3 regions of the Blastococcus sp. SYSU DS0753 genome follow, and region 1 is predicted to be linked to each of the others. Evidence: predicted binding sites of a transcription regulator. Region 1 holds the regulator's gene; each other region holds the start of a gene.
What was found. Region 1 encodes LexA, which represses DNA repair genes until DNA is damaged. Its sites were predicted from a motif close to TCGAACANNTGTTCGA; they were not measured.
Positions count from the first base shown of each region.

Region 2: a site for LexA is predicted at 4,638-4,653, ahead of dnaB (replicative DNA helicase). Genes of this name have one in related genera too.
Region 3: a site for LexA is predicted at 3,018-3,033, ahead of recA (recombinase RecA). Genes of this name have one in related genera too.

Region 1 covers NZ_JBJHAT010000002.1:258,484-268,367, forward strand. The annotation lists gene ACI799_RS03185 (vitamin B12-dependent ribonucleotide reductase) at 1-15, opposite strand, end outside; gene nrdR (transcriptional regulator NrdR) at 160-681, opposite strand; gene ACI799_RS03195 (hypothetical protein) at 1,198-1,950, opposite strand; gene ACI799_RS03200 (LysM peptidoglycan-binding domain-containing protein) at 2,076-2,372, opposite strand; gene lexA (transcriptional repressor LexA) at 2,794-3,561, shown strand; gene ACI799_RS03210 (hypothetical protein) at 3,565-4,596, opposite strand; gene ACI799_RS03215 (phosphatase PAP2 family protein) at 4,568-5,290, opposite strand; gene hflX (GTPase HflX) at 5,349-6,839, opposite strand; gene ACI799_RS03225 (hypothetical protein) at 6,954-7,160, shown strand; gene dapF (diaminopimelate epimerase) at 7,165-8,037, opposite strand; gene miaA (tRNA (adenosine(37)-N6)-dimethylallyltransferase MiaA) at 8,034-8,990, opposite strand; gene ACI799_RS03240 (hypothetical protein) at 8,987-9,712, opposite strand; gene ACI799_RS03245 (DUF349 domain-containing protein) at 9,753-9,884, shown strand, end outside.
Region 2 covers NZ_JBJHAT010000017.1:35,302-45,185, forward strand. The annotation lists gene ACI799_RS13720 (fatty acid desaturase family protein) at 1-876, shown strand, start outside; gene ACI799_RS13725 (Ig-like domain-containing protein) at 1,007-2,935, opposite strand; gene dnaB (replicative DNA helicase) at 3,183-4,553, opposite strand; gene rplI (50S ribosomal protein L9) at 5,343-5,789, opposite strand; gene rpsR (30S ribosomal protein S18) at 5,801-6,037, opposite strand; gene ACI799_RS13745 (single-stranded DNA-binding protein) at 6,137-6,625, opposite strand; gene rpsF (30S ribosomal protein S6) at 6,628-6,915, opposite strand; gene ACI799_RS13755 (deoxyribonuclease IV) at 7,271-8,074, shown strand; gene ACI799_RS13760 (glycosyltransferase family 87 protein) at 8,054-9,463, opposite strand; gene ACI799_RS13765 (transglycosylase domain-containing protein) at 9,578-9,884, opposite strand, start outside.
Region 3 covers NZ_JBJHAT010000039.1:2,343-12,226, forward strand. The annotation lists gene ACI799_RS20210 (hypothetical protein) at 1-103, shown strand, start outside; gene ACI799_RS20215 (nuclear transport factor 2 family protein) at 178-555, shown strand; gene ACI799_RS20220 (AAA family ATPase) at 627-1,169, shown strand; gene ACI799_RS20225 (regulatory protein RecX) at 1,201-1,854, opposite strand; gene recA (recombinase RecA) at 1,859-2,896, opposite strand; gene ACI799_RS20235 (DUF3046 domain-containing protein) at 3,073-3,267, opposite strand; gene ACI799_RS20240 (MFS transporter) at 3,414-4,691, opposite strand; gene ACI799_RS20245 (ATP-dependent helicase) at 4,780-9,375, shown strand; gene ACI799_RS20250 (Na/Pi symporter) at 9,391-9,884, opposite strand, start outside.

The DNA of each region.
Region 1 (9,884 bases):
GTCGGTCTCGGTCATGGTGTGGAGCTCTCCCTGGTCGTGTGTCGCGTGGTGCTTCGCGGGGCTGCGCGGTGGTGCTGCGCGGTGGTGGATCGGGGGCTGGGGAAGAGCCGCGATCGGTAACTGCTCGAACTGCTGTCTATCGGGTGGCACCGACAGTTCTCAGGTGCCGGCGCCGGTGCCGGACGGAACGGGTCGCCGGGGCTCGGGCGGGCCCGTCTCCCCCGGCGGCGCGGCGGGCTGCCGGGCCTTCAGCTCGGCGATCTCCCGCTCGAAGTCGGCCACCGAGGTGAAGGAGCGGTAGACGCTGGCGAACCGGAGGTAGGCCACCTCGTCCAGCTCGCGCAGCGGGCCGAGGATGGCCAGGCCGACCTCGTGGCTCGGCACCTCCGCCGCGCCACTGGCGCGGATGGCGTCCTCCACCTGCTGGGCGAGGAGCTTGAGCTGGCCCTCGTCGACCGGCCGGCCCTGGCAGGCCCGCCGGACGCCGGCAACCACCTTGCTGCGGTTGAACGGCTCGCTGACGCCGTTGCGCTTGACGACGGCGAGCACCGCCTCCTCGACGGTGGTGAACCGCCGCCCGCACGCAGGACAGGAGCGACGACGCCGGGTGGTGGCGCCCTCGTCGGCCTCCCGCGAGTCGATGACCCGACTGTCGGCGTTGTGGCAGAACGGGCAACGCACGGTGGTTCACCTCCCTTCGCGCCGCGCCCGCCACCGGCCGGCTGTGCACTCCCCTGGGGACATCCGGTGGATGCGCCGGGGACAACCTGAGGACCAGCCTGTGGACGGGCTTACAGCTCTGTAACTACTAGATGTAGGGGAACCCTAGGACGGGCCACACAAGATGTGCAAGTGATCGTTCCGTCGGCGTGTTCCGCCCCGACACTGCGGTGCGCAGGCGGAACAGCGGTCCCCAGCTGTCACAGGACACGCCGCGACGACGCGCCGAACTCCGTGCCCGACGCTCCCCGGAGAGGGTGCCGAGCGCGGCGACACACCGCAGGAACGACCCGGGGACGCTCGCCCCGGCAAGGCTGTGCGCTCATGCGCGGTTCCGACCCGCAGAACCACGCGCCGGCCGCACACCGATCGGCGAACTGGGCGGTCCGCACCCGGCCACGGGCGACCCGGCGGGCACGCGACGGCGGCGCCGAGCACCCCCACGGGGTCGACGCGGCGAGGGCCGCCGAACGACGATCAGACGCTGACCGCGCCGCCCACCCGGGGCCGCCGCGAGTGCGGGATCTGGTCACTCAACCGCATCGGGCGGGTCAGGAGATCCTGGTCGACGTCGGCCGGCGGGGTCCAGCCGCTCGCCGTGGAGCGGGTCTCGACCGTGCTCGCGGAGCGGGCCGCGGGCACCGACCAGCCACCGCCCCGCGGTCGGTCCTCACGGGTCGGGGACTGCGCGTCCGGCGCGCTCTCGACGACGGCCGGGAAGAGGTCGGTGTCGGCGGCGCGGTGCCGGCCCACGACCGGGCCGGACTCGGTGGCCGGAGCGCGGTGCCGACCCGGAGGAGGCACCGGCACCGAGGACGCCGGCGCGGCCTGCACGGGGTCGCTCTCCGGCGCGCGCCGGCGACCGCCCGGCCGCTGGGCACCGGTCCGCGGCTCACAGCGGTCGCGCAGCAGCGGCAGGCTGGCGGTCGCCTCGACATCGGTCGACGGACCGTCCCGGAGCGGTGCCGCGGACGGGGAGGCGGGCATCGCCTGCGTCACCGGGGACACCTCGACGACCGGCGACTCCGGGAGCCGCACATCCCCCAGGTCGATCCAGAGCGCCTGCTCTTCGCCTCCGGTGACGACCCGCACCCACATCTGGCACGCGCCGGAGTCGTCGTGTCGCCACCCCAACAGCTCCCCCGCACACCAGGCACCCGCCTGGTGGACCTCGACGGCCTGGGGACGAGTGGTGAACACGGCGGCGCGGTTCTCCATGACGCTGGACACGGACGTACCGTAGGTGGCCGACCAGCACGCACGGTGAACATGCCTGTACTGAGGGTTGACGAAGTCGCCGAGCCGCGTTGTGAACACCTTGCCCTGGCGCGCAGGCACCGAGCCCTGCGGGGCCGTCAGGGCAGGACGAGGACCTGACCAGGCGAGATGGCCGCGGAGCCGAGCCCGTTCAGCCGCTGGATGTCGACGACGACGTCGCGGACATCGCGCCCGTCGGCGACCGTGCCGGCGATGGACCAGAGCGTGTCACCCGGCTCGACGATCACATTGGTCGTCCCCATGAGCTCCAATCCGCCACCCGCATCCCCGAGGACGGCGCTGCCGAGGACGATCACGCCCGCGGCGAGGAGGAGGGTGAGGACCACGAGCACGCGACGGCCGCGCGACGTCAACCGGAGCGGCGGCTGCTCCACCCGCCCCCGACACCCCCGGCCGGGCGACCGCCCCACCGTCGCCCGCGGGCCGCTCGTCCTGCCGCGAGCCGGCGCGGGCTGGAGTTCGGACATCTCCGCGTAGGAGCGAGGTGGCGGGAGCACCCGGAGATGCCGGGCGGGTGGCGGACCGGCGCGCCGCTCCCCCGGGTCGACCGGCACCTGGCCGCGGACCCGCAGTGCCGTGCTGCTCGTCATGTGTTCAGCCCTCCTGGCCGGCACCCGCCGGACCCGAACGTGTGTTCGATTCGAACGCCTGTCCGATGTCTACCGGATGGGACCGACACTTGGGGAGCGACACGGGAAAGTTTCGAACACCTGTTTGAAGTGGCCGCCGATCGGCGCTACCGTTCCTCCGACGACGAGGGTCGAGAGCTGCGCGGGCAGCCGGCGAGGAGGAGACGTGGCGGACTCGAGCAGGACGTCCGGCAACCGGGGCGGCACCGCGGGCGTGGCCCCGGGGACGGCGGACGGTTCGGCGTCGGTACGGGCCTTTCCCGACCGCGCGGCCGATGGGGACGGGCTCACCCAGCGGCAGCGGCGGGTGCTCGAGGTGATCCGCGACTCCATCGACCGGCGCGGCTACCCCCCGTCGGTGCGTGAGATCGGCGAGGCCGTCGGGCTGTCCTCGGCGTCCTCGGTCGCGCACCAGCTCTCGGTGCTGCAGAAGAAGGGCTGGCTGCGGCGCGACCCCAACCGGCCGCGCGCCCTGGACGTGCGACTGCCCGGGGATGCCGGCCGGGCCACCGCCGCACCGGTCGAACCCCCCGTGGTCGGCGACGGCGCGCAGGCCGCCGCGCCCGCCTATGTCCCGCTCGTGGGCCGGATCGCCGCCGGTGGCCCGGTGCTCGCCGAGCAGGCGGTGGAGGACGTCTTCCCGCTGCCGCGCGAGCTGGTCGGCGAGGGAACCGTCTTCATGCTCAAGGTGGCCGGCGACTCGATGGTCGAGGCCGCCATCTGCGACGGCGACTGGGTCGTCGTCCGCCAGCAGCCGACCGCCGAGAACGGGGAGATCGTGGCGGCGATGATCGACGGCGAGGCGACGGTGAAGACCTACAAGCGCCGGGACGGTCACGTGTGGCTACTGCCGCACAACCCGGCCTACGAACCGATTCCCGGAGACGAGGCGACGATCCTCGGGCGGGTGGTGTCGGTCCTGCGCCGGGTCTGAGGGTCAGGTCCGGCGGCGCAGTTTCCCGCCCACCCAGATCACGAGAGTGGCGACGACGGCGGCGATCAGCGCCGAGGCGATCGGCGAGCGGTCCGAGCGGGTGAGTTCCGCGAAGGACGGCAGCGGGTCCTCCGCGGGAGTCGGGCTCGCGGCGGGCAGGGGAACCACGGTGACGGCGCTGGGCAGGCCCTCGCTCGCGACCACGAGCGCCCGGTTGTCGGCGGAGAAGCTGACGGCCTCGCCCTGCGGCGACTCGGGGAGCGCCACCCGCACCGGTTCGCCGGCCAGCGCACCGGGCACGTCCGAACCGGACAGCGGCCACACGTAGGCGTCCGTGTAGGTGCGCAGCGCCAGTGCGCTCCCGTCGCCGGCAACGGCACCTCCGGTGATCAGCAACTGCCCCGCACGACCCACGGGGCCACCCGGGGTTCCGGTGAGGGTGACGTTGACCGTGCCCACCCGCTCCATTGGCACAGTGCCGCCGTCGACGAGCGCGGCGGCGGGCCGGTAGACCCCGCTGGAGCCGAGCACTTCCTTGGTCACGAGGTACGGCGTTCCGTCCGGGGCCAGGAGCAGCGCCTCGGCGTCGTGCGCGCCGTCGGGGTAGGTCAGCCGATGCAGCGCTGCCGCGCCGTCGGGCCGGAGGACATGCAGCGCGACGGTGGCACGGCTCGTGCCGTTGTCACCGGTGTCGGCGATCCAGACGCTCCCGTCCGAGCCGACGCCGAGGTCTTCGGGGTCGAAGGGGTCCGCGGCCCCGGCCTGCACGTCGACCACCGCACAGGCGGCATCGAGCCCGAGGACTTCGACCCGGTCACCGCCGTCGTTGAGGGCGAGCATCTGCTCTCCTACCACCACCAGGCCGGACAGCTCGGCGAGTCGGGGGTCCGTGATGGCGCACCGGACCTCCGGCGCCGGCTCCTCCGCCGACGCGGACGCGGGGACGAGCACGGCCAGGGCGCCGGTCAGGGCGCTCGCGACGACGAGCCGACGCCGCCGGGCGCGGCTAGGAACTCGCTTGGCCTGCTCGGGCACGTACCAAGCGTGACAGAACCATCGCGTCCAGTGCATGAACCACGCCCAGGAGGACGATCCCGACAGCGGCGCCCACGACCGCGTCGGTGACCCAGTGGAAGTCCAGCGACACCATCGCCGCGCCAGTGGCGACCGGCCCGACGACGCTCAGCCACCAGAAGGTCCGCTGTACCGCCGGCGGGAGCCCGTACTCGACCGCCTGCCAGCGGGCCACCCCCCACATGAGCACTGCGTTGGCGACGTGACCGGAGGGGAACGAGGCGCCGTCGGCGTGGAAGAAGTAGGAGCCCGGGAACGCCGGCGCCGTCCGCCCGATCCCGTGCTTGATCGCGTACACCCCGGCGGTCAGCACCCCGAGCGCCAGCAGCACGCGGAGGGCCGGCATCCAGGTGCCGCGCCGCCACAGCAGGTAGCCGACCAGGCCGGCGAGGACGACGAGGATGGTCACGCGCCCGCCGAGCTGCGTGACCACCCACACCGCCGGGTAGCCCGGCGTGTCCCGCAGGCCCCAGTCGCTGACGATCTCCGACACCCGGAGGTCCATCCGCTCCGACGGCCCGTGGCGGAGCAGGTCGGCGGTGATGAGGACGCCGACCAGCAGCGCCACGGCGACCAGCCACCACGGCGGCCGGCCGGGCGGGACCACGGGGGCGGCGCGCGGTGACTCGGCCACTCGCACCGCGCCCCTGGTCACGCCGCCACCGTACCGGCCCGTGACCGGATCGTGATCCGAGCCGATCGACCGCCCCAGCTCAGCCCACCGGGACCGCGAACTCCTCGAGCACCGCGGCGAGGGCGCCGTCCACCCGCGCGGTGAGCCGTGTGCCGCCGTCCTCGTGCCGCTCGCCGAGCACCTCGCCGTCCCGGTGCACCCGGGCCACGAGATCACCGCGCTCGTAGGGCACGAGCACGTCGACCTCGACGTCGGGGTGCGGCAGCCGCTCGGCCACCAGCTTGCGGAGGGCGTCGATGCCGACGCCGGTGCGGGCCGAGACCCAGACCGCGCCCGGCAGGGCCTGGCGGAGGGTGAGGATGTCCTCCTCGCTCATCGCGTCGACCTTGTTGACGACGATGACCTCCGGCACGGCCGCCGCGTCGATCTCGCTCAGCACGACGTGGACGGCGTCGATCTGGCCGAGCGGATCGGGGTCGGAGCCGTCGACCACGTGCAGCAGCAGGTCCGCCGCGGCGACCTCCTCCAGCGTGGAGCGGAACGCGTCCACCAGCTGGTGCGGCAGGTGGCGCACGAAGCCGACGGTGTCGGTGAGCGTGTACTCCCGGCCGTCCGGCGACTGCGCCCGGCGCACCGTCGGGTCGAGGGTGGCGAACAGCGCGTTCTCCACCAGCACGCCGGCGCCGGTGAGCTGGTTGAGCAGGCTGGACTTGCCCGCGTTGGTGTACCCGGCGATCGCCACGCTCGGCACGGCGTTGCGTCCCCGGCTCGCCCGCTGGGTGGCGCGGGCGGTCGCCATGCCGGCGATCTCCCGCCGCAGCTTGCTCACCCGGGCGCGGATGCGCCGGCGGTCGGTCTCGATCTTCGTCTCACCCGGTCCGCGGGTACCGATGCCGCCACCGCCGGCGACCCGGCCTCCGGCCTGCCGGGACATCGACTCACCCCAACCGCGCAGCCGCGGCAGCATGTACTGCATCTGGGCGAGCTCGACCTGGGCCTTGCCCTCCCGGCTCGTCGCGTGCTGGGCGAAGATGTCGAGGATCAGCGCCGTCCGGTCGACGACCTTGACCTTGAGCACCTTCTCCAGCTGGTTGAGCTGGCCGGGGGTGAGCTCACCGTCGCAGATCACGGTGTCGGCGCCGGTGGCGGCGACGATGTCGCGGATCTCGTTGGCCTTGCCCGAGCCGACGTAGGTGGCGGCGTCGGGCTTGTCGCGCCGCTGGCTGACCGCCTCGAGCACCTGCGAGCCCGCCGTCTCGGCCAGGGCGGCCAGCTCGGCCAGCGAGCGGTCGGCGTCGGCCTGGGTGCCCTCGGTCCAGACGCCGACGAGCACGACGCGCTCGAGTCGCAGCTGCCGGTACTCGACCTCGGTGACGTCGGCGAGCTCGGTGGAGAGACCGGCCACCCGGCGCAGGGCGCCGCGCGCCTCGAGCGCGTAGGAGCCGGTGGTGTCGTCGGCCTCGGCCCACCGCCCGGTGGGCGCGGAGCGGGTGTCGAGGTCGGCCTGCTCGTCGAGAGGCAGGGCGTCGGGGGCGGTCGTCATCGTCTCCAGCGTGGCACGGTCCTGCATGGAAAGCACCTGAGTTGTCATCGCCCGGTACAACGCATCGACGCCCCGGATGCATCCCGACCGGCGGCAGGGGTAGGGCCAGCGCGACGAACGCGACGCACGGAGGAGGAACCGATGAGCGAGAGCGCATCGAGCCGGCTGGGTTCGAACAGCGAGCTGGACGACCCGGGCCGGGACCCCGAGGGCATCGGCGGCCCGCCGCGCAACCCGATGGGTGCCGGCGCCGACCAGGACAGCGGCCGGGGGGCGCCACCCACCCCTCCGGCCACCGGCGACGACGACGCGATGGTCCCGCTGCCGCCCGACGACGACCGCCGCTGACGCCTCAGGCCCGGAGCCACTCCGGGCACAGCGTGCCGGCCGACACCAGCACGGCCGGACCGCTGAGGACCGTCGTCCCGGGGGTCACCTGCACCGACAGGCGGCCCCCGGGGACGTCGACGACGACCGTGCCCTCGTCGGCGCCCGCGGCACGCAGGGCCGCGTAGGCCGCGGCGCAGGCGCCGGTGCCGCACGACCGCGTCTCGCCCACCCCGCGCTCGCTGACCCGCAGCCGCACGTGGGCACCCGGCTCCAGGACGTTCACCAGCTCGACGTTGACGCCCTCCGGGAACAGCCCCTCGTCGAACGCCGGGGTACCGGTCAGGTCCAGCTGCTCGACGGGCACGTCGGTCAGGCAGGCCAGGTGGGGGTTGCCCATGCTGACGGCGAGACCGGCGAACGCCCGGCCGTCGAGCAGCGCCTCGCCCTCGCCGAACGGGCGGGCGGGGCCCATGTCGACCCAGTAGCCGCCGTCGGCACCGGCGCCCACCCGGCGGGGCCCGCCCCGGGTGCCGACGAGCAGGCCGTCGGCGCAGGCGGCGCGGTCGACGAGCCCCTCGCTGATCAGCGCGTGCAGGAACAGCCGGATGCCGTTGCCGCACATCTCCGCGTAGGAGCCGTCGGCGTTGCGGTGGTCCATGAACCACTCGCACCGGGACAGGTCCTCCCCCAGCACGGCGGGAGCGTCGGGCACGTGGGCGCTGCGCACCAGCCGCAGCACGCCGTCGCCCCCCAGGCCGGCCCGGCGCTCGCACAGCCGCCGCACCATGGCGGCATCCAGCCGGTCGCCGGCCCACACGGTGCCGTCGGGGTCGGGCAGCACCACGAAGTCGTTCTCGGTGCCGTGCCCGAGCAGCACGCGCGGCGAGGAGGTCACGGATCGATCGTACGGCCGGTGATCACCCCGGTCGCTGCGTCGGCCAGGTCGGCCCGGGCGGCGTCGAGCCACGTCGTCGCGGCGTCCCGCCGGAACCAGGACCGCTGCCGACGCACGAACCTGCGGGTCGTGGTGACGGTGCGCTCCCGTGCCTCCTCGGCCGACAGCGCGCCGTCGAACTGGGCCAGCACCTGGGCGTAGCCGAGGGCGCGGGAGGCCGTCGGCCCCTCGCGGAGCCCGTCGGCGGCGAGCGCCGCCACCTCGTCCACGAACCCCGCGGCCCACATCCGGTCGACCCGGACGGCGATCCGTTCGTCGAGCTCCGCGGGTTCGCGGTCCAGCCCGAGCACCACCGCCGGGTAGTGCGGGCGCGGCTCGGGGAGCTCGGCGCGGAACGGCCCACCGGTCAGCTCGATCACCTCGAGAGCGCGCACGATCCGCCGGCCGTTGCTGGGCAGGACGGCCGCGGCGGCGGCCGGGTCGAGCCCGGCCAGCCGGGCGTGCAGCGCGGCCGGACCGACGTCCGCGAGCTCCCCCTCCAGGCGGGCGCGGACCACCGGGTCGGTGCCCGGAAACTCCAGCTCGTCGAGGACGGCGCGCACGTACAACCCCGAGCCGCCGACGAGCAGCGGCACGGTGCCGGCGGCCCGCAGCCGGTCTATCTCGGCTCGCGCTCGCCGCCGGTACTCGGCCACCGATGCCGGTTCGCGCACGTGCCACAGGTCGAGCAGGTGGTGCGGCACCCCGCCGCGCTCGGCGAGGTCGGGCTTGGCGGTGCCGATGTCCATGCCGCGGTAGAGCTGCATCGAATCGGCGTTCACCACCTCGCCGCCCAGCCGCCGGGCCAGCTCGACGGCGAGCGCGGTCTTGCCGGTCGCCGTCGGGCCGACGATCGCGACCACCGGCGGCGGGGTCGGGACCACTGGTCCGCCGCCGCCGGGCGCTCCGCTCACGCGACCACCCAGTCGGCGACCGGGTAGCCCACCCCGAACGGCGCCCCGTCGTACCGCAGCCGCGCGGTGACGTGCCGGCCCGCGAGCGCGGCTCCCACCGCCCGCCAGACCGATACGCCGGCGGCGAGGAGCCGCTCCCCCGCCGCCGGGTCGAGCGCGGCCAGCCCGGCGGTGTCCCCCGTCGCCAGGGCGGTGGCGACGGCGGCGTCGAACGGCTCGGCCGCCGGATCCAGGTACCCGGGTGCCTTGACCGAGCGCCGGGCCGAGCCGTCGCCCATCGCGAGCACGCCCACCGGAGGCGGCAGGTCCCGCAGCAGCTGCCCGAGGTCGGCCGGCCCGACCCCGACGCGGGTGCCGGCGAACGACGCCTGGTCGAGCAGCCAGGTACCGACGGTATGCGCGAGGGGGAGCCGGAGACCTCCCGGGCGCAACCACCCGTCGAAGGGCAGCTCCAGGTCGACGCCGAACCCGCGGAGGTCACCGCCGTCGCCGGGCCCGAAGCGTTCCCCGGGCGCCGCACCGGGCCCCACGACGACCACCACCTCCGGCGCGGCGCCGAGCAAGGCGGTCACCGCATCCGCGCAGGCCGACCGCAGCGCGGCGGTCTCGGGCAAGGGCCGCCCCTCCACCGCCGGCACCAGCAGCGGCGGGCACGGGCAGAAGGCGACGGCGGCCGACGGGCGGGGCGTCCGGGCCGGGACGCCGCCGGGGTGGGAGGTCACCGCAGCAGTGTCGCCGATGCGACGTGGGACACTGCCGGACGTGTCGAGCACGGACGACCCCGGCAACGGGGTGCAGCAGGCCGCTCCGCCGATTGCGGAGACCCCCGAGACCCCCGCCCCCGAGGCGGCGACCCCGACCGACGGCGCCGACGCGGTGACCCCCGCGGCCGGC
Region 2 (9,884 bases), on a different contig from region 1:
ATCCACTCCACGACGTGGGAGTGGGACATGGCCAGCCCGGCCGCGCAGTGGAAGCACTCGCACAACGAGCTGCACCACACGTACACGAACGTCGTCGGCAAGGACAACGACCTCGGCTACGGCATCATGCGCGTCGACGAGGACCAGAAGTGGCACCCGTTGTACCTGGCGCAGCCGCTGTGGAACTTCATCAACGCCTGCTTCTTCGAGTACGGGATCGCCGCGTACGACCTGGAGCTGGGCAAGAACCTGGCAACCAAGAAGCGGCGCAACGACCCGAAGTTCCGGGCTGCCGCCAAGCAGGTGCTGAAGAAGATCCGCAACCAGGCCGCCAAGGACTACGTCGTCCACCCGCTGCTGTCGGGCCCGTCGTTCCTGCCGACGCTGGCCGCGAACTTCACCGCCAACGTCGTGCGGAACCTGTGGTCGCACTCGGTCATCATGTGCGGCCACTTCCCCGAGGGCGTGGAGACCTTCGAGAAGACCTCGATCGAGGGGGAGACCCGCGGCGAGTGGTACCTCCGCCAGATGCTGGGCTCGGCGAACATCTCCGGCAGCAAGGCCATGCACATCATGACCGGGAACCTGTCGCACCAGGTGGAGCACCACCTGTTCCCCGACCTCCCGAGCAACCGGTACGCCGAGATCGCCCCGCGGGTGAAGGAGATCTTCGACCGCTACGACCTGACCTACCACTCCGCCCCGCTGTACAAGCAGGTCGCGAGCGCGTGGCACAAGGTCATCCGGCTCTCGCTGCCCAACGGCTGGCTCGCCGAGACGACGCCGAAGAACGCCCCGGCGCAGCTGGCCAAGCTGTACAAGATGACCACCGGCGGGCCCAAGGTCCGCCGCGAGCTGATGCGCGCCGCCGCCTGAGAAAGGACCCCGCCCACCTCACCCTTCGCTCGCTCAGGGTGAGCCTCGGGGCAGGGCCGTGAACGGGAGAGGCCCAGGACCGTCGTGGTCCTGGGCCTCTCGCGTGCAACGCCCCCCGGCGCTCAGGGCATCAGCCCTGGCCGGGGAAGTTCAGCGACCACAGCAACGTCGGGTCGCTGATCGGCACCTCCCACACCGGGCCGTCGAGATCGGGGTCGACGACCTCCCCGCGGCCGAGGAATGCCGCGACCTGCCCCTGGGCCTGCATCGCGGCCACCGGGAACCGCGCGACGTCCAGCAGGAAGCCGTGCGGGTTGAGCGCGGCGGTGGTGGCCTCGTCGTTGCGGAAGAGGCTCGTCCGCGACCACAGGTCACCGGCGTCGACCAGCGTGTAGGACGTCGGGTTCGGCACCGTCTGGTCACCGAACGCGACCTGGACCAGCACCCGGTCGTGCCGGATCAGCGGCGCGAACGTCTCCGGGCTGCCGGGTCGGGTCAGCCACGTCGCCTTGGCCAGGTAGTCCTGGATGGCCAGGGCACCGGGCGCGGTCGCGGTCACCGGGCCCTCACCGCGCAGCGGCAGCTGCTCCTCGAAGAACCAGCGGCTGGCGTCGGGGCTGTTGGGCGCCAGACCCGCGGCCTGGAGCGCCTGGAAGGTGAGCGGCCGGAAGGCCGGCGAGAGGCGCGAGATCTCGCTGATCGGGCCCCCGGGCACGTTGAGCACCGAGCGGGCAATCGCCCGGTCGGCGCCGGCGAGCATGGTGCCGTAGATGCCACCGAAGCTCTGCCCGAAGTAGGTGACCCGCGCGCCGGACAGGTCGCCGCGCCGGTCGCCGTCGACGTCCGTTCCGCCCAGCGAGCGGACCAGCGTCATGATGTCGGCCGCGGTCTGGCGGAGCGCGTCCCGGGACGAGACCGCACCGGCCGCGCCCGTGGCCGAGGAGCCCTCGGTGCTGCCGAAGAGCCCGTCACCGTCCTGGTCGACGCCCCGGCCGTAGCTCGGGAACGTCCGGGTCTCGCCCGCTGCCGTGGTGATCTGCCAGGTGCTCTCCGGGCCGTACCCGTGCCCGACCACGTTGGTCCCGATGGTCGCGATGCCGCTGCGGGCGTTGGTGAGGGCGGCGAGGAACACGCTGGTCGTCGAGCCGGTGAAGCCGTGCCCGAAGACTGCGGTAGGCCAGCCGCCGTCCGGCGCGGGGCCGGGCGGGAGGACGGCGACGAAGGGCAGGCGGTCGGCCTCGACCGGCGCCGGACCGTCGTCCCGGGTCGGCGTCTGGGTGATGGTGCCGTCGGGGGTGAGCCAGGACGGTGCCTGGTAGGAACCGAACACCAGCGTGCTGCCGGCGGGCAGGAGGTTGATCGGCTGGACGCTCGGCCCGGCCGGGGTGCCCCCCGGCGTGCCGGGAGCCGGCCGGTCGGGGACGAAGGTGACCGTCGAGCCCGTCACCGGGACGACGCCGTCGATCTCCAGCCCGGGGCGCGCGATCCCGAGCTCGCGCAGCGCGCGGTTCGACTGGATCTGCCGGTTCAGGTCGAGCAGGCCGTCGGTGGCGCTCAGCGTCGTGAAGGTCTCGGTGGTGGCCGAGTTCGCCGGCCCGGCCTGCACGTCGATGCGGTACGTGGTGCCCGGTGCGAGCTGCTCCACGGGGTGGGCGTACAGCGTGTTGGTGGCCAGGTCCCAGACGACGCGGTCGACGCCGGTGCGCCACCCGCCGCGCTCCTGCCGCACGGTGATCCGCTCGGCGACCTGGGCCGGGTCGACCGGGGCGCTGAAGCGGACGGCGATGCGCGGGTCGAGGTCGAAGCCGTCGAGCTGGTTGAGCCGCTCGACGAGACCGCAGGTGACGACGGTGCCGCAGTTCTCCGTCGGCAGGGCGACCCGCAGGCCGGTGAGCTGCTGCCGGTCGGGAACGGTCAGGTCGTTCGTGGGGAAGACCGATACCGGCTGGGCCGGTGCGGGGGCGGCGAGCGCGGGGGAGGCGGTGGCCGTGACGGTCACCGCCGCAGCCAGGGCGCTGATGACCGACGCGGTCGTCCGGCGCCAGGGATGTGAGGACAACGGGTCTCCTATGCCTGAGGGGACCTCTTCCTAACCCACTGGTGACACGGGCCACAATGGTTGCCGGCTGCATCGGTGCAGACCGTGGCGCTGCGCTGCGCGGATGGGTTCGTGCACGGTGCTCGCAGCCCATCACGGGGGCTACCAGCACGGATTGCCGAGCACGACCGGACCCCGTGCCCCCCAGATGCCGCGGGGCCCGGGACCGACCGGTCCCGGGCCCCGCCCAGCCGTACAGCCGGGCGGCTCAGTTCGCCATGTCCACGAAGCGGCTGTAGTGGCCCTGGAAGGCGACCGTGACGTTGGCGGTCGGGCCGTTGCGGTGCTTGACGAGCATGATGTCGGCCTCGCCGGCCCGCGGGGACTCCTTCTCGTACATGTCCTCGCGGTGGATCATCATCACCATGTCGGCGTCCTGCTCGATCGAGCCGGACTCGCGGAGGTCCGAGAGCATCGGCTTCTTGTCCTGGCGCTGCTCCGACCCACGGTTCAGCTGCGACATCGCGATCACCGGGACCTCGAGCTCCTTGGCCAGCAGCTTGAGCGCACGGGAGAACTCCGAGACCTCCTGCTGGCGGCTCTCGACGCGCTTGCCCGACGTCATCAGCTGCAGGTAGTCGATGACCACGAGCTTGAGGTCGTTGCGCTGCTTGAGCCGCCGCGCCTTCGCCCGGATCTCCATCATCGTCATGTTCGGCGAGTCGTCGATGTAGAGCGGGGCGTCGGCGACCTCCCCCATCCGGCGCGCGAGCTTGGCCCAGTCCTCGTCGGAGAGGGAGCCGGCGCGCATGTGGTGCAGCGGCACCTTCGCCTCCGCCGACAGCAGACGCATGGTGATCTCGTGCTTGCTCATCTCCAGCGAGAAGATGACCGCGGGCAGCCCGTGCTTCACCGTCGCCGACCGGGCGATGTCCAGCCCCAGGGTCGACTTGCCCACGCCGGGACGGGCCGCGATGACGACCATCTGGCCCGCCTGCAGGCCGTTGGTCAGCTCGTCGAGGTCGCGGATGCCCGTGGGCACACCGCGGGCCGTGCCGCCGCGGGAGGCGATGGCGTCCAGCTCGTCCATCGTCGGCTGGAGGACGTCCTCGAGGCGCGAGTAGTCCTCGCTCATGCGTTTCTCGGTGACGTCGTAGATCTCCTGCTGGGCCCGGTCGACGATGTCGTCGACGTCGCCCTTCCCACCGGCTGCGCCGTAGCCCAGCTGGACGACCCGGGTACCGGCCTCCACCAGCCGTCGCAGCACCGCCTGCTCGGCGACGATCGCGGCGTAGTAGCCGGCGTTGGCCGCCGTCGGCGTGGACTGGATGAGCGTGTGCAGGTAGACCGCGCCGCCCATCTTCGACAGCTGGTCGGTGCGGTTGAGCTCCGCGGCCACGGTGATCGCGTCGGCCGGCTCACCCCGCCCGTACAGGTCGAGGATGCAGTCGAAGATCACCTGGTGCGCCGGCCGGTAGAAGTCGTTGCCGTGCAGCACCTCCACGACGTCTGCGATCGCGTCCTTGCTCAGCAGCATGCCGCCGAGCACCGACTGCTCCGCCGCGACGTCCTGCGGCGGCTGCCGGTCGTACGCCGGCGCTGTCGCGGACGGTCGGCTGAACTCGTCGGCCACCGCCACGGGGGTACCTCCATCTCCTTGCGGGCGCGCCCGCATCACCACCACGCGCAGGGGAAGTACGCGAGCTCGGCGGACGGCGCCATGCCGAACACGTGTTCGGCTCCTGCCTACCGGAGGGGACTGACAGTCACGTCCGCTCGGTGGCCGGAGAGGACGTTAGGAAGCAGCGCGGGCCACGTCCACCACCGGTGTGCACACCGATCTGCACAACTTGTGGACAAGTCGGTGGACGGACGCATGTCGACATGTGGAGGAGTACGGGGACAGCCGCTCCGCGCCGGCGGTCATCCGCCAGTTGACCTGCAGGGACGCTGCCCACCGGGTGTGGACGGAGAAAACCCAGGAAGAAAATCCGAGGTGTCGTACCAGGAGCCACACCGGTGCACCGGTCCCCTCCGCGAGGTCGGCCGGCCACCTTCCGGACGTGGCGTCGTGACCGGCCGGCCACCTCGTGGACGGCGCGCGATGACCGCCCCAGCGCCCCCGTGGCGGGCTCCGGCTGATCCCCGCCCTCCCGGGCACCCTGCCCCGGTCGGACGGCGCGAGAGCGGTCCTCAGGGCACCCGGCGGGCCGGCCACGCCGAGCAGGGGGGTCCGGCAGGGGCACGGCGGAGGCGTCAGGGGACCAGGCCCCGCAGACGCCACGAGGGGCGCCGGACCTGCGTCCGACGCCCCTCGTGGGCGGTGCCTTCGTCCGATGGCTCACCCCGAGCGAGCACGGGGAGAGCGCGGACGGGGCGCCCCTCTGCCCGGTCCCGTCGCGAGCGGCGGGCGGCAGAGGGGCCTCGATCAGCTGGCGACGACCTCGATGGTCAGCTGAGCGTTGACCTCCGGGTGCACCCGCACGGTGACGGTGTGCTGGCCCGTGGTCTTGATGCTGCTGGGCAGCTCGATCCGGCGACGGTCGAGCTCCGGGCCACCGGCGGCGGTCACGGCAGCGGCGACGTCGGCGGTGGTGACCCGGCCGAACAGCCGGCCACCGTCACCGGCGCGCGCCGGCACCTGGACGGTCAGCCCGGACAGGCGACCGGCCACGGCCTGCGCCTCCTCGAGCGACCGGACGTCGCGGGTGGCACGCGCCCGGCGCAGCGACTCGACCTGCTTCTCCGCACCCCGGGTGGCGACGATGGCCAGCCCGCGGGGCAGGAGGTAGTTGCGGCCGTAGCCGCCCTTGACCTCGACGGTGTCGCCGGAGGACCCGAGACCGGTGACCTCCTGCGTGAGGATCAGCTTCATCGTGCTCATGATCAGCGCGCCGTCGAGGTGTAGGGCAGCAGGGCCATCTCACGGCTGTTCTTCACGGCCGTGGCGACGTCCCGCTGGTGCTGGCTGCAGTTGCCGCTGACGCGGCGGGCACGGATCTTGCCGCGGTCGGAGATGAACTTCCGCAGCAGGGTCGTGTCCTTGTAGTCGATGTAGGTCGCCTTGTCCTTGCAGAACTGGCAGACCTTCTTCTTGGGCTTGCGAACAGGGGGCTTGGGCACTGATATCTCCAGTGAGGGAAGTGCGTGGGTGACCTGGGGTGGCCCTCCTGCAGGGGCCCACGCCGAGCGGAGCGAGGCGTGGGGGGCAGGAGGGTCCTCTTAGAAGGGCGGCTCGTCCGACGGCCCGGCGGGCGTCGACCACGGGTCGCTCGCCCCGCCGCCACCGCCGAAACCACCACCGCCGCCACCGCCGCCGCCGCTGAAGCCGCCGCCGCCCTCACCGCGCGAGGCGCGGGTGACCTTGGCGGTGGCGTAGCGCAGGGAGGGGCCGATCTCGTCGACCTCGAGTTCGACGACGGTGCGCTTCTCGCCTTCCTTCGTCTCGAACGAGCGCTGCTTGAGGCGACCGCTGACGATGACCCGCGATCCACGGGTCAGCGACTCGGCCACGTTCTCCGCGGCCTGCCGCCACACGTTGCAGCGGAGGAACAGCGCCTCGCCGTCCTTCCACTCCTGCGACTGGCGGTCGAAGGTCCGCGGCGTCGAGGCCACGGTGAAGTTGGCGACGGCAGCGCCCGACGGCGTGAAGCGCAGCTCCGGATCGGCGGTGAGGTTGCCGATGACGGTGATGACGGTCTCGCCGGCCATGGTCAGTGGACCTCGGGCCGCATCAGCTTCGTGCGCAGGACCGACTCGTTGAGGTTCAGCTGCCGGTCGAGCTCGGCCACCGCGGCCGGCTCGGCCTGGATGTCCACGACCGCGTAGATGCCCTCGACGTGCTTCTTGATCTCGTAGGCCATGCGGCGACGGCCCCAGATCTCGGTCTTGACGGTGCCACCGGAGTTGGTGACGACGGTCAGGAACCGGTCGAGCGAGGGAGCGATCGTGCGCTCCTCCAGGTCGGGGTCGAGAATGACCATCAGTTCGTAGTGACGCACGGAGAACCCCACCTCCTCTGGTCTTCGCGGCTGCAGGAAATCTGCAGCAGGAGGGTCGTACACGCGTCGCGCGCCCCGGCAGGAGCCGGAACGCGCGCACCCAGGCTACCAGCGGCGGAGCAGGGCGGGCCAGGCGCTGTCCACAGGCGTGGGGGACCCCGTCCCTCCCCACCCCCTCGCGAGCTCGGGGCGGCCCCGGCGGGCCGAGCGACGAAGGCGACCCGTTGCCATGTTCTGCTAGCTCCACGTCGAGGCGACACCACGACCGGCGGATCACCCCGGTCACGGCCTCGACGATGACGTGACGTGCGCGATACGGGTGAACCCGCATCCCGTCGAGAAACCGGAGATCAGCATGGCCGTGCACCCCATCGGCGTACACGTGGGCACCGGAGCGGACGACGCACCCGTCCCCGGCCCGCTGGCCCGGGCGGCGGAGGTCGGCGCCGACGCGGTGCAGGTCTTCCTCGCCGATCCCCAGGGGTGGAAGGCGCCACCTCCCCGCCCCGATGCCGCGCAGCTGCGCGAGTCCGGCCTCGCGCTGTTCGTCCACGCCCCCTACGTGCTCAACGTGGCGACGACGAACAACCGCATCCGCATCCCCAGCCGGACGCTGCTGGGCAAGCACGCCCAGGCCGCGGCGGAGGTGGGCGCGCGCGGCCTCGTGGTCCACGGCGGGCACGTGCTGGCCGGCGACGACCCGGCTGTGGGCGTCGACAACTGGCGCAAGACGTTCGCCCGTCAGGCCGAGCAGGGCGGCTTCCCCGTGCCCGTGCTGATCGAGAACACCGCCGGGGGCGGCAACGCGATGGCCCGCGACCTGGACGCGCTCGGCCGGCTGTGGGAGGCCGTCGGCGAGTACGGGGCCGGCTTCGTCCTGGACACCTGCCACGGCTGGGCCGCCGGCTGGGACCTCGGCGCGGCCGTCGACGCCGTCCGCGCGGTGACGGGCCGGATCGACCTGGTCCACCTGAACAACAGCCGGGACGCCGCGGGCTCCGGACGCGACCGCCACGCGCCGCTCGACGGCGGGGAGATCTCCCGCGAAGTGCTGGTGGAGGTGGCGCGCGCTGCCGACTGCCCGGTGATCCTGGAGACCCCGGGCGACGCTGCGGCGCACGCGGCCGAAATCGGGCTGCTACGCGACGCGCTGGGCTGACCGGCGCAGCACGAACCGGTCGGGAGCGTGCTCCAGCGGCCCACCGGCCGGGTCGTCCACTCCGGGCCAGCTGGTGCGCACGACGTCCCGGTCCGGATCCAGCACGTCCCGCACGACCAGCGCCATGAGGACGACGACGGCCGCGTCGCGGACGGTCACCGCGAGGAGGAACCACTCGACGTCGATCCCCCGGTTCTCCGTGCCCAGGTACCAGAGCAGCCGGGGCACCCAGAGCAGCGCCTCGGTGGCCTGCCAGGCCAGCAGCGAGCGCCATCGGGGCCGGGCGAGCACGGCCAGGGGGAGCAGCCACAGGGAGTACTGCGGGCTCCACACCTTGTTGGTGAGCAGGAAGACCGCGACCAGCAGGAAGGCGATCTGGGCGACCCGCGGTCGCACTGGCGCGGCCAAGGTCAGCCATGCGACGGCCGCGAGCCCGGCCAGCAGCGCCACCGCGACGGCAGCGTTGAGCACCGTCGGGGTCTGCCCCTCGGCCAGCGGGCCGTCGAGCAGCTGGTCGCCGGCGACGTGCAGCGCCAGGTTCCACAGGGAGTCGGGATCGGCCGGCCGCGCGCTGTTCAGCCGGAAGAAGCGCGACCAGTTCTCCGGCGCCAGCACCGCGATCGGCACGTTGACCACCGCCCAGGCGAGCACGGCAGCCACCGCGGTGCGCAGCCATACCCGCAGCCGCCCCGACCGCAGGCAGAGCAGGAAGAGGACTGCCAACGGGAAGGCCGGGTAGAGCTTGGCGGCGGCACCCAGGCCGAGGAGGACGCCGGCGAGCACCGGGCGGCGCCGGGCCCAGGCCCACATCCCCAGAGTGGCCAGCGCCACCGCGAACAGGTCCCAGTTGGTGAAGGCATGCACCACCAGCAGCGGGGACAGCCCGATCATCGCCGCATCCCACGGCCGGCGGCCGGCCAGCGCCAGAGTGGCCCGCACCACGAGCAGGGCACACGCGGTCAGCAGCAGACAGGTGACCACGTAGTAGCTCTGCACCGGGGGGACGGCGGGCAGCAGCCCGGACGCCGCCGCGGCCCGGTCGTAGCCGGCGGCGACGGTGGCGGCCAGCGCCATGAACCCACCGGTGAGCACGGGGTACTCGACGGCGGAGTCCAGGTAGGGCAGGGCGCCGTCGCCGAGCCCGTGCAGCCCGAACAGCGGCACCGTGTCCGAGTAGCAGAAGTGCGTGTACTGGACGGAGCCCGACCAGTCGCCGTCGGCGCACGGTGCCTGCTTCACCCAGGCCACGGCCAGCGCGAGCGTGGCGAACAGCAGGCACACGCGCAGCGGCGTCCAGAAGAGCGCACGGCCGGTGAGGGCGAAGCGGCCCCACGGGCCCCCGACGGCTTCGCTGGCCTGCCGGACCACTGGATCGGTCCAGGAGGGCACCACGCGATCCGGCGCTGACCCGCGCGGAGTTCCACGTGGAACGAGCACGGGCCCGTCCGCGGTGGCGGACGGGCCCGTGGGCGTGCTGCGCATGGCAGCAGTGTGCGTGATCGATCAGTCGACCGGCGGCGGGACGACGGGGCCGGGCGTGCCTTCCCCGGTGCCGCCGGTTCCCCCGGTGCCGCCCGTTCCCCCGGTGCCGCCCGTTCCCCCGGTTCCCCCGGTGCCCCCGGTCCCGCCGGTCCCGCCCGTGCCGCCGGTTCCCCCGGTGCCGTCCGTGTCACCGGTGCCGTCCGTGCCACCGGTGCCGTCCGTGCCACCGGTGCCGTCCGTGCCACCGGTGCCGTCCGTGCCACCGGTGCCGCCGGTACTCGGCGTCGCGGTGGCCGGGGCGCTCGAGGTCGGTGCGCTCGGGGTCGAC
Region 3 (9,884 bases), on a different contig from region 1:
GCTGTCGAGCGGCCAACTCCGGGACCCGGCCTGGCTGGTGGCCGACCCGGAAGCCCCGGACGGGGTGGCCGTCGACGTGACCGCCTGGCTCGCCGCAGGCTAAGTCTGGCCGACGAACGCGATGGTGGCCGGTCCTCGCCCGGTGCGATCGTCTCGCGGACAGACACAGTGGCGTGCATGGGTGCCTCGGACGTCACCGCCGTCCTCGACGAACTGATGGCCCGGGAACCTCTGTTCCACCGAACCGAGCGAGGAACGAGCCGGTCCGCCTTCGAGGCCATGACCGCCGAGGACTTCTGGGAGGTCGGCGCATCCGGCGCCTGCTACGACCGCGAGCACGTGTGGTCGGTGCTGGAGCAGCGCTACGGAGACGGCGTCCTCGATGACTGGGAGACCAGCGACGTCGCCTGCCGCCCGCTGGGTGGTGACACGTTCCTGCTGACCTACCGACTCCGGCAGGATGCCCGGGTCACGCGACGCGCGACCATCTGGGAACGCACGGCCGACGACTGGCGCGTCATCTACCACCAGGGCACCGAGGTCGCCGGCGGCTGAACGCGCACCGGAGCCCGCCGAACACGCCGTGTCGGCCGGTGCACCGCGCCCCGACCCGGCACGGTGAGTGGATGCTGATCGTCATCTCGGGGCTGCCGGGCACCGGCAAGTCCGCGGTCGCCACCGAGCTGGCTGCCCGGCTGAGGGCCGTCCACGTCTCCATCGACCCGATCGAGGACGCGCTCCTGGGCGCAGGGCTCCCCCGCTCCGGGGAGACCGGGGTAGCGGCGTACGAAGCCGCACGGGCCGTGGTGCAGCAGAACCTCGCGCTCGGAGCATCCGTCGTGGTGGATGCGGTGAACGACAGCGAACCCGCCCGCGAGACCTGGCGGGTGGCGGCCGCCACCGCCGGCGTGGACCTCGCCTTCGTGCTGCTGGTCCTCGAGGACGAGGTCGAGCACCGCCGTCGGCTGGAGGGCCGGCTACGAGACCTGTCGCACGTGCCGGAGCCTTCGTGGGGCGAGATCGTCGCGCGTGCGGCGGCGTACGCACCCTGGGCTCATGAATCGCCCCTACGGGTAGACGCCCGACAGCCGGTCACCGACGTGGTGCTCGAGCTGATGCGCCGGCTCGACCGGCCGGCACCAGACGGACCTCGCCGCCACCCCTCGTGAGCCGTACTCACGGCCGGCTCGACCTCGCCGGTCAGGGAAGCGCGCTCTCCTCGTCGAACTCGGGGAGGTCGCCGACGTCATCGCCGAGCTCTGCCTCGTCCAGCGTCTCCCGCACGACCGCCGCGGCGAGACCGCCGTTGTAGCCCTTGCGGGCGAGCATGCCGATGAGCCGGCGGGTGGCCGTCGCACGGTCGAGCCGGCGCATGCTCCCGACCCGCCGGGCCACGAGCCGACGAGCCGCGTCGCGCTCGTCGTCGTCATCCACCGCTTCGACGGCCTCCGCGGCCGTCTCCGGATCGACGCCCTTCGCCCGCAGTTCGGCGGAGAGCGCCCGGCGCGCCAGTCCACGACCGGCCTGCCGGCTGCTCACCCAGGCGCGGGCGAACGCGGCGTCGTCGATCAGGCCGACCTCGGTGAACCGGTCCAGCACCGCCTCGGCCGCGTCATCGGGCACTCCCCGGGTCGCGAGGAGATCCGCCAGTTGCTGGCGGGTCTTCGGGGCCCCGGTCAGCGCACGGAGGCAGATCGACCGTGCTACCTGCTCGGGATCGCCCGCGTCGTCCTCCGGGGATCCGGGGGCGACGTCCGGGGTCAGGGGATCGTCGCCACCCGGCGTCCGCGAACGTCGGCCGGCCCGGGTCACCCCGGAGCCGCGCCGACGGTTCGAGGGCCGGTCGTCCAGCACCGGATCAGAAGTCGGGGGCGTCGACCGGCGCCGGAGCGTCCAGCGTCGGGCCGATGCCCAGCTTCTCCTTGACCTTCTTCTCGATCTCGTCGGCGAGGTCGGGGTTGTCCTTCAGGAAGTTGCGGACGTTCTCCTTGCCCTGGCCGAGCTGGTCGCCCTCGTAGGTGTACCAAGCACCGGACTTCTTCACGATGCCCTGCTCGACACCGGCGTCGACGATGCCGCCCTCGCGGCTGAAGCCCTGGCCCCACAGGATGTCGAGCTCGGCCTGCTTGAACGGCGCGGCGACCTTGTTCTTGACCACCTTGATGCGGGTACGGCTGCCGATCGCGTCGGTGCCCTGCTTGAGGGTCTCGATACGACGGACGTCGAGCCGCACCGACGAGTAGAACTTCAGCGCCCGGCCACCGGTGGTGACCTCGGGCGAGCCGTAGACGACGCCGACCTTCTCGCGCAGCTGGTTGATGAAGATCGCCGTCGTGCCGGAGTTGCTCAGCGCACCGGTGATCTTGCGCAGCGCCTGGCTCATCAGGCGGGCCTGCAGACCCACGTGGCTGTCACCCATCTCGCCCTCGATCTCGGCGCGCGGCACCAGGGCCGCGACGGAGTCGATGACGATGATGTCGAGCGCGCCGGAGCGGATCAGCATGTCCGCGATCTCCAGCGCCTGCTCACCGGTGTCGGGCTGGCTGACCAGCAGGGCGTCGGTGTCCACGCCGATGGCGCGGGCGTACTCCGGGTCGAGGGCGTGCTCGGCGTCGATGAACGCGGCGATGCCGCCGTTGGCCTGGGCGTTGGCCACCGCGTGCAGGGCGACCGTGGTCTTACCGGAGGACTCCGGCCCGTAGACCTCGATGACCCGGCCGCGGGGCAGGCCACCGATGCCCAGCGCGATGTCGAGGGCGATCGAGCCGGTCGGGATGACCTTGATGGCCACCTCGGGGCTGTCGCCCAGCCGCATCACCGAGCCCTTGCCGAACTGCTTGTCGATCTGGGCGAGGGCCATGTCGAGGGCCTTGTCGCGGTCGAGCGTTGCTGGCATGGTGCGTCACCTTCGGTTCGCGAGAAGCGGGTCGGGACCGACGCTAGGGCGAGGCACCGACAGTTTCCGGATTGCAGGGCAGGGTGTGGAGGAGCGGCCGCCCTGTGGACGTCACAGTAGGCCGAACACCTGTTCGACTGCCAGGCCGACACGCCGACCCGGCCGTGGGCGTCGTCTCAGCGCTCCTTGACGGGCACGTCGAAGTCCTCGCAGATGGCCAGCCACACCTTGCGGACCGGCACGCCCTCGTCGATGGCGTCCACGGCGGTGCGGCCGCCCAGCGTGGAGAAGACGTGGTCGCGCGCCACGCTCTGGGCGCGCATGGACCCGAACTGACCGTCGAGCCGGGACCAGAACTCCTGCAGGCGCACACCCCGACGCTAACCCGCCGGGCCCCGCTCGCGCCGGTGCCGCCCTAGGCTGGCGCGCATGATCCCGGGCACCGGCTCCGCGACGCTCGACACCGTCCTCGAGATCGGCATCGTCGTCGCGCTCGTCGCGATCATCGTGGTGCTGATCAGGAACTACCGCGGGCGCTGACCCGCGTCCCGAGCCACACCACCACCAGCGGGAGCACCAGCGCGGCGGACACGGCGGACACCAGGCCGAACCCGCCCCAGGCGAGGAGCGGCCCCCCGACCACCCCCGCCAGCGCGGCCCCGAGCCCCATCAGCAGGTCGGTGCCGCCCTGCGCGGTCGGCCGCAGCTCCGGGCCGACCGACGCGGTGACCAGCGCCGACCCCGCGATCAGCCCGCACGACCAGCCCAGGCCGAGCAGCAGCAGGCCGGCGCCCAGCTGCACCGAGTCGGCGGGGGCCGCCGTCCCCGACACGGCGGCCGCGGCCAGGAGCAGCACGGCGCCCAGGGCCACGACCGTCGGCGCGCCGACCCGGTCGGCGAGCATGCCGACCAGCGGGGAGAACAGGTACATGCCGGCGACGTGCACGCTGATCACCAGGCCGACGAGGCGGAGCACCGTCCCCTCGGGCCCGCCCGCGTGGCCCATGTGCACCGGCGTCATCACCATGACCCCGACCATGACCGAGTGGGCGACCACGACCGCGGTGATCCCCAGCCGCCCGGCCGGGGTCGCCCACACCGCCCGCAGAGCGGCCCCGGTGGCGTGCCGCGGCCGGGGACCGCCGCCGCCTCCGCCGAGCGCCCGGGCCACGAGCAGCGGATCGGGCCGCAGGAGCAGCAGGAAACCCACGGCGACGAGCGCGAACACGACCGCCGACACCACGAAGACGCCACCGAGCGCCGGCAGCCCGAGGGCCTCGCCGAGCTCGGCGCCCGGTGCGGCGAGGTTGGGGCCGACCACCGAGCCGACGGTCGTGGCCCACACGACCAGCGACAGCGACCGGCCGCGGCGCTCGGGTGCGGCGAGGTCCGCCGCGGCGTAGCGCGACTGGAGCCCGCACGCCGTCGCGGCGCCGAACAGGAACAGCCCGGCCAGGAGCAGGAGCAGGGACGACGCCGCCGCGGCGAGGACGGTGAGGACGGCGCCGACGACGCTCACGCCGTAGCCGGTGGCCAGACCGGCCCGCCGCCCCGCGGTGTCGCTGATCCGCGCCAGCGGCACCGCCAGCACCGCCGCCCCCAGGACACCGGCCGTCTGCCCCAGGCCCGAGGCGGTGTCGGTGCCGGCGACGTCGCGGGCCAGCAACCCGCCCGCGGTGATGCCGACGGTGACGCCCAGCCCGGCGAGCGCCACACCGCCGCTGAGGACGCCCAGGGTGCGGCGCTGCACGCCGGCGACGTCGATGGTGGCCTCGGGCTGCTGCAGCGGTGGCACGTGCACTCCCGTCTCCCGGGCGGGGAGGTCCCGCCGTCCGGCGCCCGCCGGTCAGCGAAGTGTCGTACACGGCGGGGACACTGAGCGCGTGCCCGCCCGCCCGACTCCCGCCCCCGGTGCGCTGGCCCGGTTCTCCGAGCCCACCCGCGCCTGGTTCACCGGTGCGTTCGAGCAGCCGACGGCCGCCCAGGACGGGGCCTGGCAGGCGATCAGCAGCGGCGAGCACGCCCTCGTCGTCGCCCCGACCGGGTCGGGGAAGACCCTGGCGGCGTTCCTGTGGTCGCTCGACCGGCTCGCCGCCACCCCGCCGGCCGACGAGCGGACGCGGTGCCGGGTCCTCTACGTCTCCCCCCTCAAGGCGCTGGCCGTCGACGTCGAGCGCAACCTGAGGGCGCCGCTGGCCGGCATCGGCCAGGCCGCCGCACGGCTGGGGCTGCCGCGGCCGGAGATCCGCGTCGGGATTCGCTCGGGCGACACCCCCGCCGACGAGCGGCGCACCTTCGCGCGCCGCCCGCCCGACATCCTCATCACCACGCCGGAGTCGCTGTTCCTGCTGCTCACCAGCCAGGCGCGGGAGGCGCTGCGCGGCGTCGAGACGGTGATCGTCGACGAGGTCCACGCGGTCACCGACTCCAAGCGCGGCGCCCACCTCGCCGTCTCCCTCGACCGGCTCGACGAGCTGCTCGACCGGCCGGCGCAGCGGATCGGCCTGTCGGCCACCGTGCGGCCCATCGAGGAGGTCGCCACCTTCCTCGCCGGCGGCCGGCCGGTGCAGGTGGTCTCCCCCGGCTCGACCAAGCGCTGGGACCTCTCGGTCGTCGTGCCGATCGAGGACATGAGCGAGCTGGGGCAACCGACCGGCGAGCTGGAGGGCTCGGCGGCCGGGCACCAGCCGCGCAACTCGATCTGGCCGGCGGTCGAGGAGCGGGTGCTCGACCTGGTGCAGGCGCACCGCAGCACGATCGTCTTCGCCAACTCCCGTCGGCTGGCCGAGCGGCTGACCAGCCGGCTCAACGAGCTGGCCTACGAGCGCACCACCGGCGAGCCCGTCCCGCCCGGCACGAACGCCGCCGCCCTGATGGCCCAGGCCGGCTCCGGCGGCGGCCTCCCGGAGGCCTTCCAGCCGGTCGCCGCGGCCCACCACGGCTCGGTCTCCCGCGAGCAGCGGGCCGTCGTCGAGGAGGCGTTGAAATCCGGCCGCCTGCCCGCCGTCGTCGCGACCTCGAGCCTCGAGCTCGGCATCGACATGGGCGCGGTCGACCTCGTCGTCCAGGTCGAGGCGCCGCCCACGGTCGCCAGCGGGCTGCAGCGGGTCGGTCGCGCCGGGCACCAGGTCGGGGCGGTCAGCCGCGGGGTGCTGTTCCCCAAGTACCGCGGTGACCTGGTGCAGTGCGCGCTGGTGGCCGAGCGGATGAAGGCCGGCGCGATCGAGTCGATCCGCTACCTGCGCAACCCCCTGGACGTGCTGGCGCAGCAGATCGTCGCGATCGTCGCCGAGCGGCCCCGCACCGTGGAGGAGGTCGGCGCGCTGGTGCGGCGCTCGGCGGCCTTCTCCTCGCTGCCGGAGTCGGCGCTGCACGCCGTCCTCGACATGCTGGCCGGGCGCTACCCGTCGGACGCCTTCGCCGAGCTGCGCCCGCGGCTGACCTGGGACCGGGTCACCGACACGCTCACCGCCCGCGCCGGCGCCCAGCGGCTCGCCGTCACCAGCGGCGGCACGATCCCCGACCGCGGGCTGTTCGGCGTCTTCCTGGTCGGTGGCGAAGGGGCCGGTGGCCGCCGGGTCGGCGAGCTGGACGAGGAGATGGTCTACGAGTCGCGCGCGGGCGACGTGTTCCTGCTGGGGTCCTCGTCCTGGCGGATCGAGGAGATCACCCACGACCGCGTGCTGGTCACCCCCGCGCCCGGCCAGCCCGGGAAGATGCCGTTCTGGCACGGCGACGCCCCCGGCCGGCCGCTCGAGCTGGGCCGGGCGCTGGGGGCGTTCCTGCGGGAGGTCGGCTCGGCGACGCCGGAGGCCGGGCTGGAGCGGGCGCGGGCCGCCGGGCTGGACGAGTGGGGTGCGGCGAACCTGGCGGCCTACCTCGGCGAGCAGAAGGCGGCCACCGGCCACCTGCCCGACGACCGGACGCTGCTGGTCGAGCGGTTCCGCGACGAGCTCGGCGACTGGCGCCTGGTCGTCCACTCCCCCTTCGGCGCCCAGGTCAACGCTCCGTGGGCGCTGGTGCTCGCCGCGCGGCTGCGGGAGCGCTACGGCGTCGACGTCTCCTCCATGCACTCCGACGACGGCATCGTGCTGCGACTGCCCGACACGACCGGCGAGCCACCGGAGGGCGAGCTGGCCGTGCTCGACCCCGACGACGTCGAGCGCGAGGTCACCGCGGAGGTCGGCGGCTCGGCGCTGTTCGCCAGCCGGTTCCGCGAGTGCGCCGCCCGCGCGCTGCTGCTCCCCCGCCGCGACCCGCGCCGCCGCACCCCGCTGTGGCAGCAGCGGCAGCGCGCCGCCCAGCTGCTCTCGGTCGCCAGCGAGTTCGCCTCGTTCCCGATCACCCTCGAGGCGGCGCGCGAGGTGCTGCAGGACGTCTACGACGTGCCCGGGCTGGTCGAGCTGATGCGCGACGTGCGGGCCCGCCGGGTGCGGGTGGTCGACGTGCAGACCGAGACGGCGTCACCGTTCGCCCAGTCGCTGCTGTTCGGCTACGTCGGCCAGTTCCTCTACGAGGGTGACGCCCCGCTGGCCGAGCGCCGGGCCCAGGCGCTCGCCCTGGACACCGGCCTGCTCGCGGAGCTGCTCGGCCGCTCGGAGCTGCGCGAGCTCCTCGACGCGGAGGCGATCGCCGAGATCGAGGCGGAGCTGCAGCGGCTGCCCGAGCAGCGCCACCCCCGCGACGTCGACGGCGCCGGCGACCTGCTCCGGGTGGTCGGTGACCTCACCGCCGCAGAGGCAGCGCGCCGAGGCGTGCCCCGGGAGTGGCTCGACGAGCTGGTCGCCGCCCGCCGGGCCCTGGTCGTCCGCATCGCCGGCGAGGAGCGGTACGTCGCCATCGAGGACGCCGGCCGGCTACGGGACGCCCTGGGCACCGCGCTGCCCGTCGGCGTGCCCGAGGTGTTCACCGAGCCCGTCGCCGACCCGCTCGGCGACCTGGTCGGCCGCTACGCGCGCACGCACGGCCCCTTCCAGCCCGCCGAGGCCGCCACCCGGCTGGGCCTGGGCGTCGCCGTGGTCACCGCGACGGTGCAGCGGCTCACCGGTACCGGGCGGCTCGTCTCCGGGGAGTTCCGCCCCGGCGGCACCGGGCAGGAGTGGTGCGACGCCGACGTGCTCCGGTCCATCCGGCGGCGCAGCCTGGCCAGACTCCGGCAGGAGGTCGAGCCGGTGCCCACCGGCACGCTGGCCCGGTTCACGCCGTCCTGGCAGTCGGTGGGCAGCCGGTTGCGGGGTGCCGACGGAGTGCTAGCCGTCGTGGAGCAGCTGGCCGGTGCCCTGGTACCGGCCAGCGCGCTGGAGTCGCTCGTGCTTCCGGCGCGGGTGCGCGACTACTCGCCGGCCATGCTCGACGAGCTCACCAGCGCAGGCGAGGTGCTGTGGGCCGGCGCCGGGGGGCTGCCCGGCGGGGACGGCTGGCTCAGCCTGGTGCCCGCCGACCTGGCGCCGCTGCTGCTGCCCGAGCAGCTGGAGGTCGCCGATGAGGGGCAGCCGCTGCTCGAACTGCTCGCCGGTGGGCAGGCGATGTTCTTCCGGGGTCTCTCCGATGCCCTCGGCGCCACCGACGACGCCGCGCTCGCCGACCTGGTGTGGGACCTGGTGTGGGCCGGCGCGCTGACCAACGACACCCTGGCCCCGCTGCGCACCCGGCTCGGCGGGGGCGGCACCCACAAGCGGGCCGCCGCTCCCCCGCGGGTCACGCGCAACCGGTACGGCCGCCCGCGGTTGAGCCGGGGCGCGATGCCGACCCGCAGCGGCCCGCCCACGGTGGCCGGGCGCTGGTCGCGGCTGCCCGACCGGGAGGCCAACGCCACCCGGCGCACCACGGCACGGGCCGAGGCGTTGCTGGAGCGGCACGGCGTCCTCACCCGCGGCGCGGTCATGGCCGAGCAGGTCGTCGGCGGCTTCTCCGCCGTCTACCCGGTGCTGCGGGCGTTCGAGGAGAACGGCCGGGCCCGGCGCGGCTACTTCGTGGAGACCCTCGGGGCCGCCCAGTTCGGCACGCCCGGATCGGTCGACCGGCTGCGCAGCTTCGCCTCGCCCGACCGGGTGCCGGCGGGCGCCGTCGTGCTCGCCGCGACCGACCCGGCCAACGTCTACGGGGCGGCGTTGCCCTGGCCCGAGCGCACGGTCGCGGCCGACGGGACGGCCGTGGACCTCGGCGAGGGCACCGGCGCCGGCCGGAAGGCGGGGCACCGGGCCGGGCGCAAGGCGGGGGCGCTGGTCGTCCTGGTCGACGGCGAGCTGGTGCTCTACGTCGAGCGCGGTGGGAAGACGCTGCTCTCCTGGACCGAGGAGGAGCAGGTGCTCAAGGAAGCAGCGACGGCGCTCTCCGGCGCGGTGTCCGCGGGTGCGCTGGGCCGGATGGTCGTGCAGAAGGCCGACGGCGCCTCGGTGCACGAGGACACCGCGCTGTCCCAGGCACTGCAGGCAGCCGGTTTCGCGGCCACTCCCCGCGGTTTGCGCCTGCGCGGGTGAGCCCCCGTGCCGGCCTCAGCCCAGGCTCACGGCGGCGATCGGCAGGGCGATGAACACCCCACCGGCGTAGGCCGGCATGGCCCAGCGCTGGCGTGCGGCGAAGGCCCCCAGGCCTTCGGCCAGCCGCACCGGCAGGTAGCGGACCTGCGGCACGGGGTAGATCAGCAGGACGGCGGAGATGTTGAACAGCACGTGCACCAGCGCGATCACCAGCCCCTCTGGTTGCCCGGTGGCCAGCGCCGCGAGCAGGGCGGTCACCGTGGTGCCCAGGTTGGCGCCGATGGTGATCGGATAGGCGTTCCGCACGGTCAGCACCCCCGCGGCCACCAGCGGGAGCAGCGTGACCGTGACGATCGAGGAGCTCACGACCGCGATGGCGGCGACGGTGCCCACCGCGATGCCCACCAGGCCACCCGCCTTGCTCACCGACCGATTCGCCTTCTCCTGCAGCGGGCCGGTCACCACGGCCCGCATGTTCGTGCTGATGAAGCGGATCGTCACGTACAGCG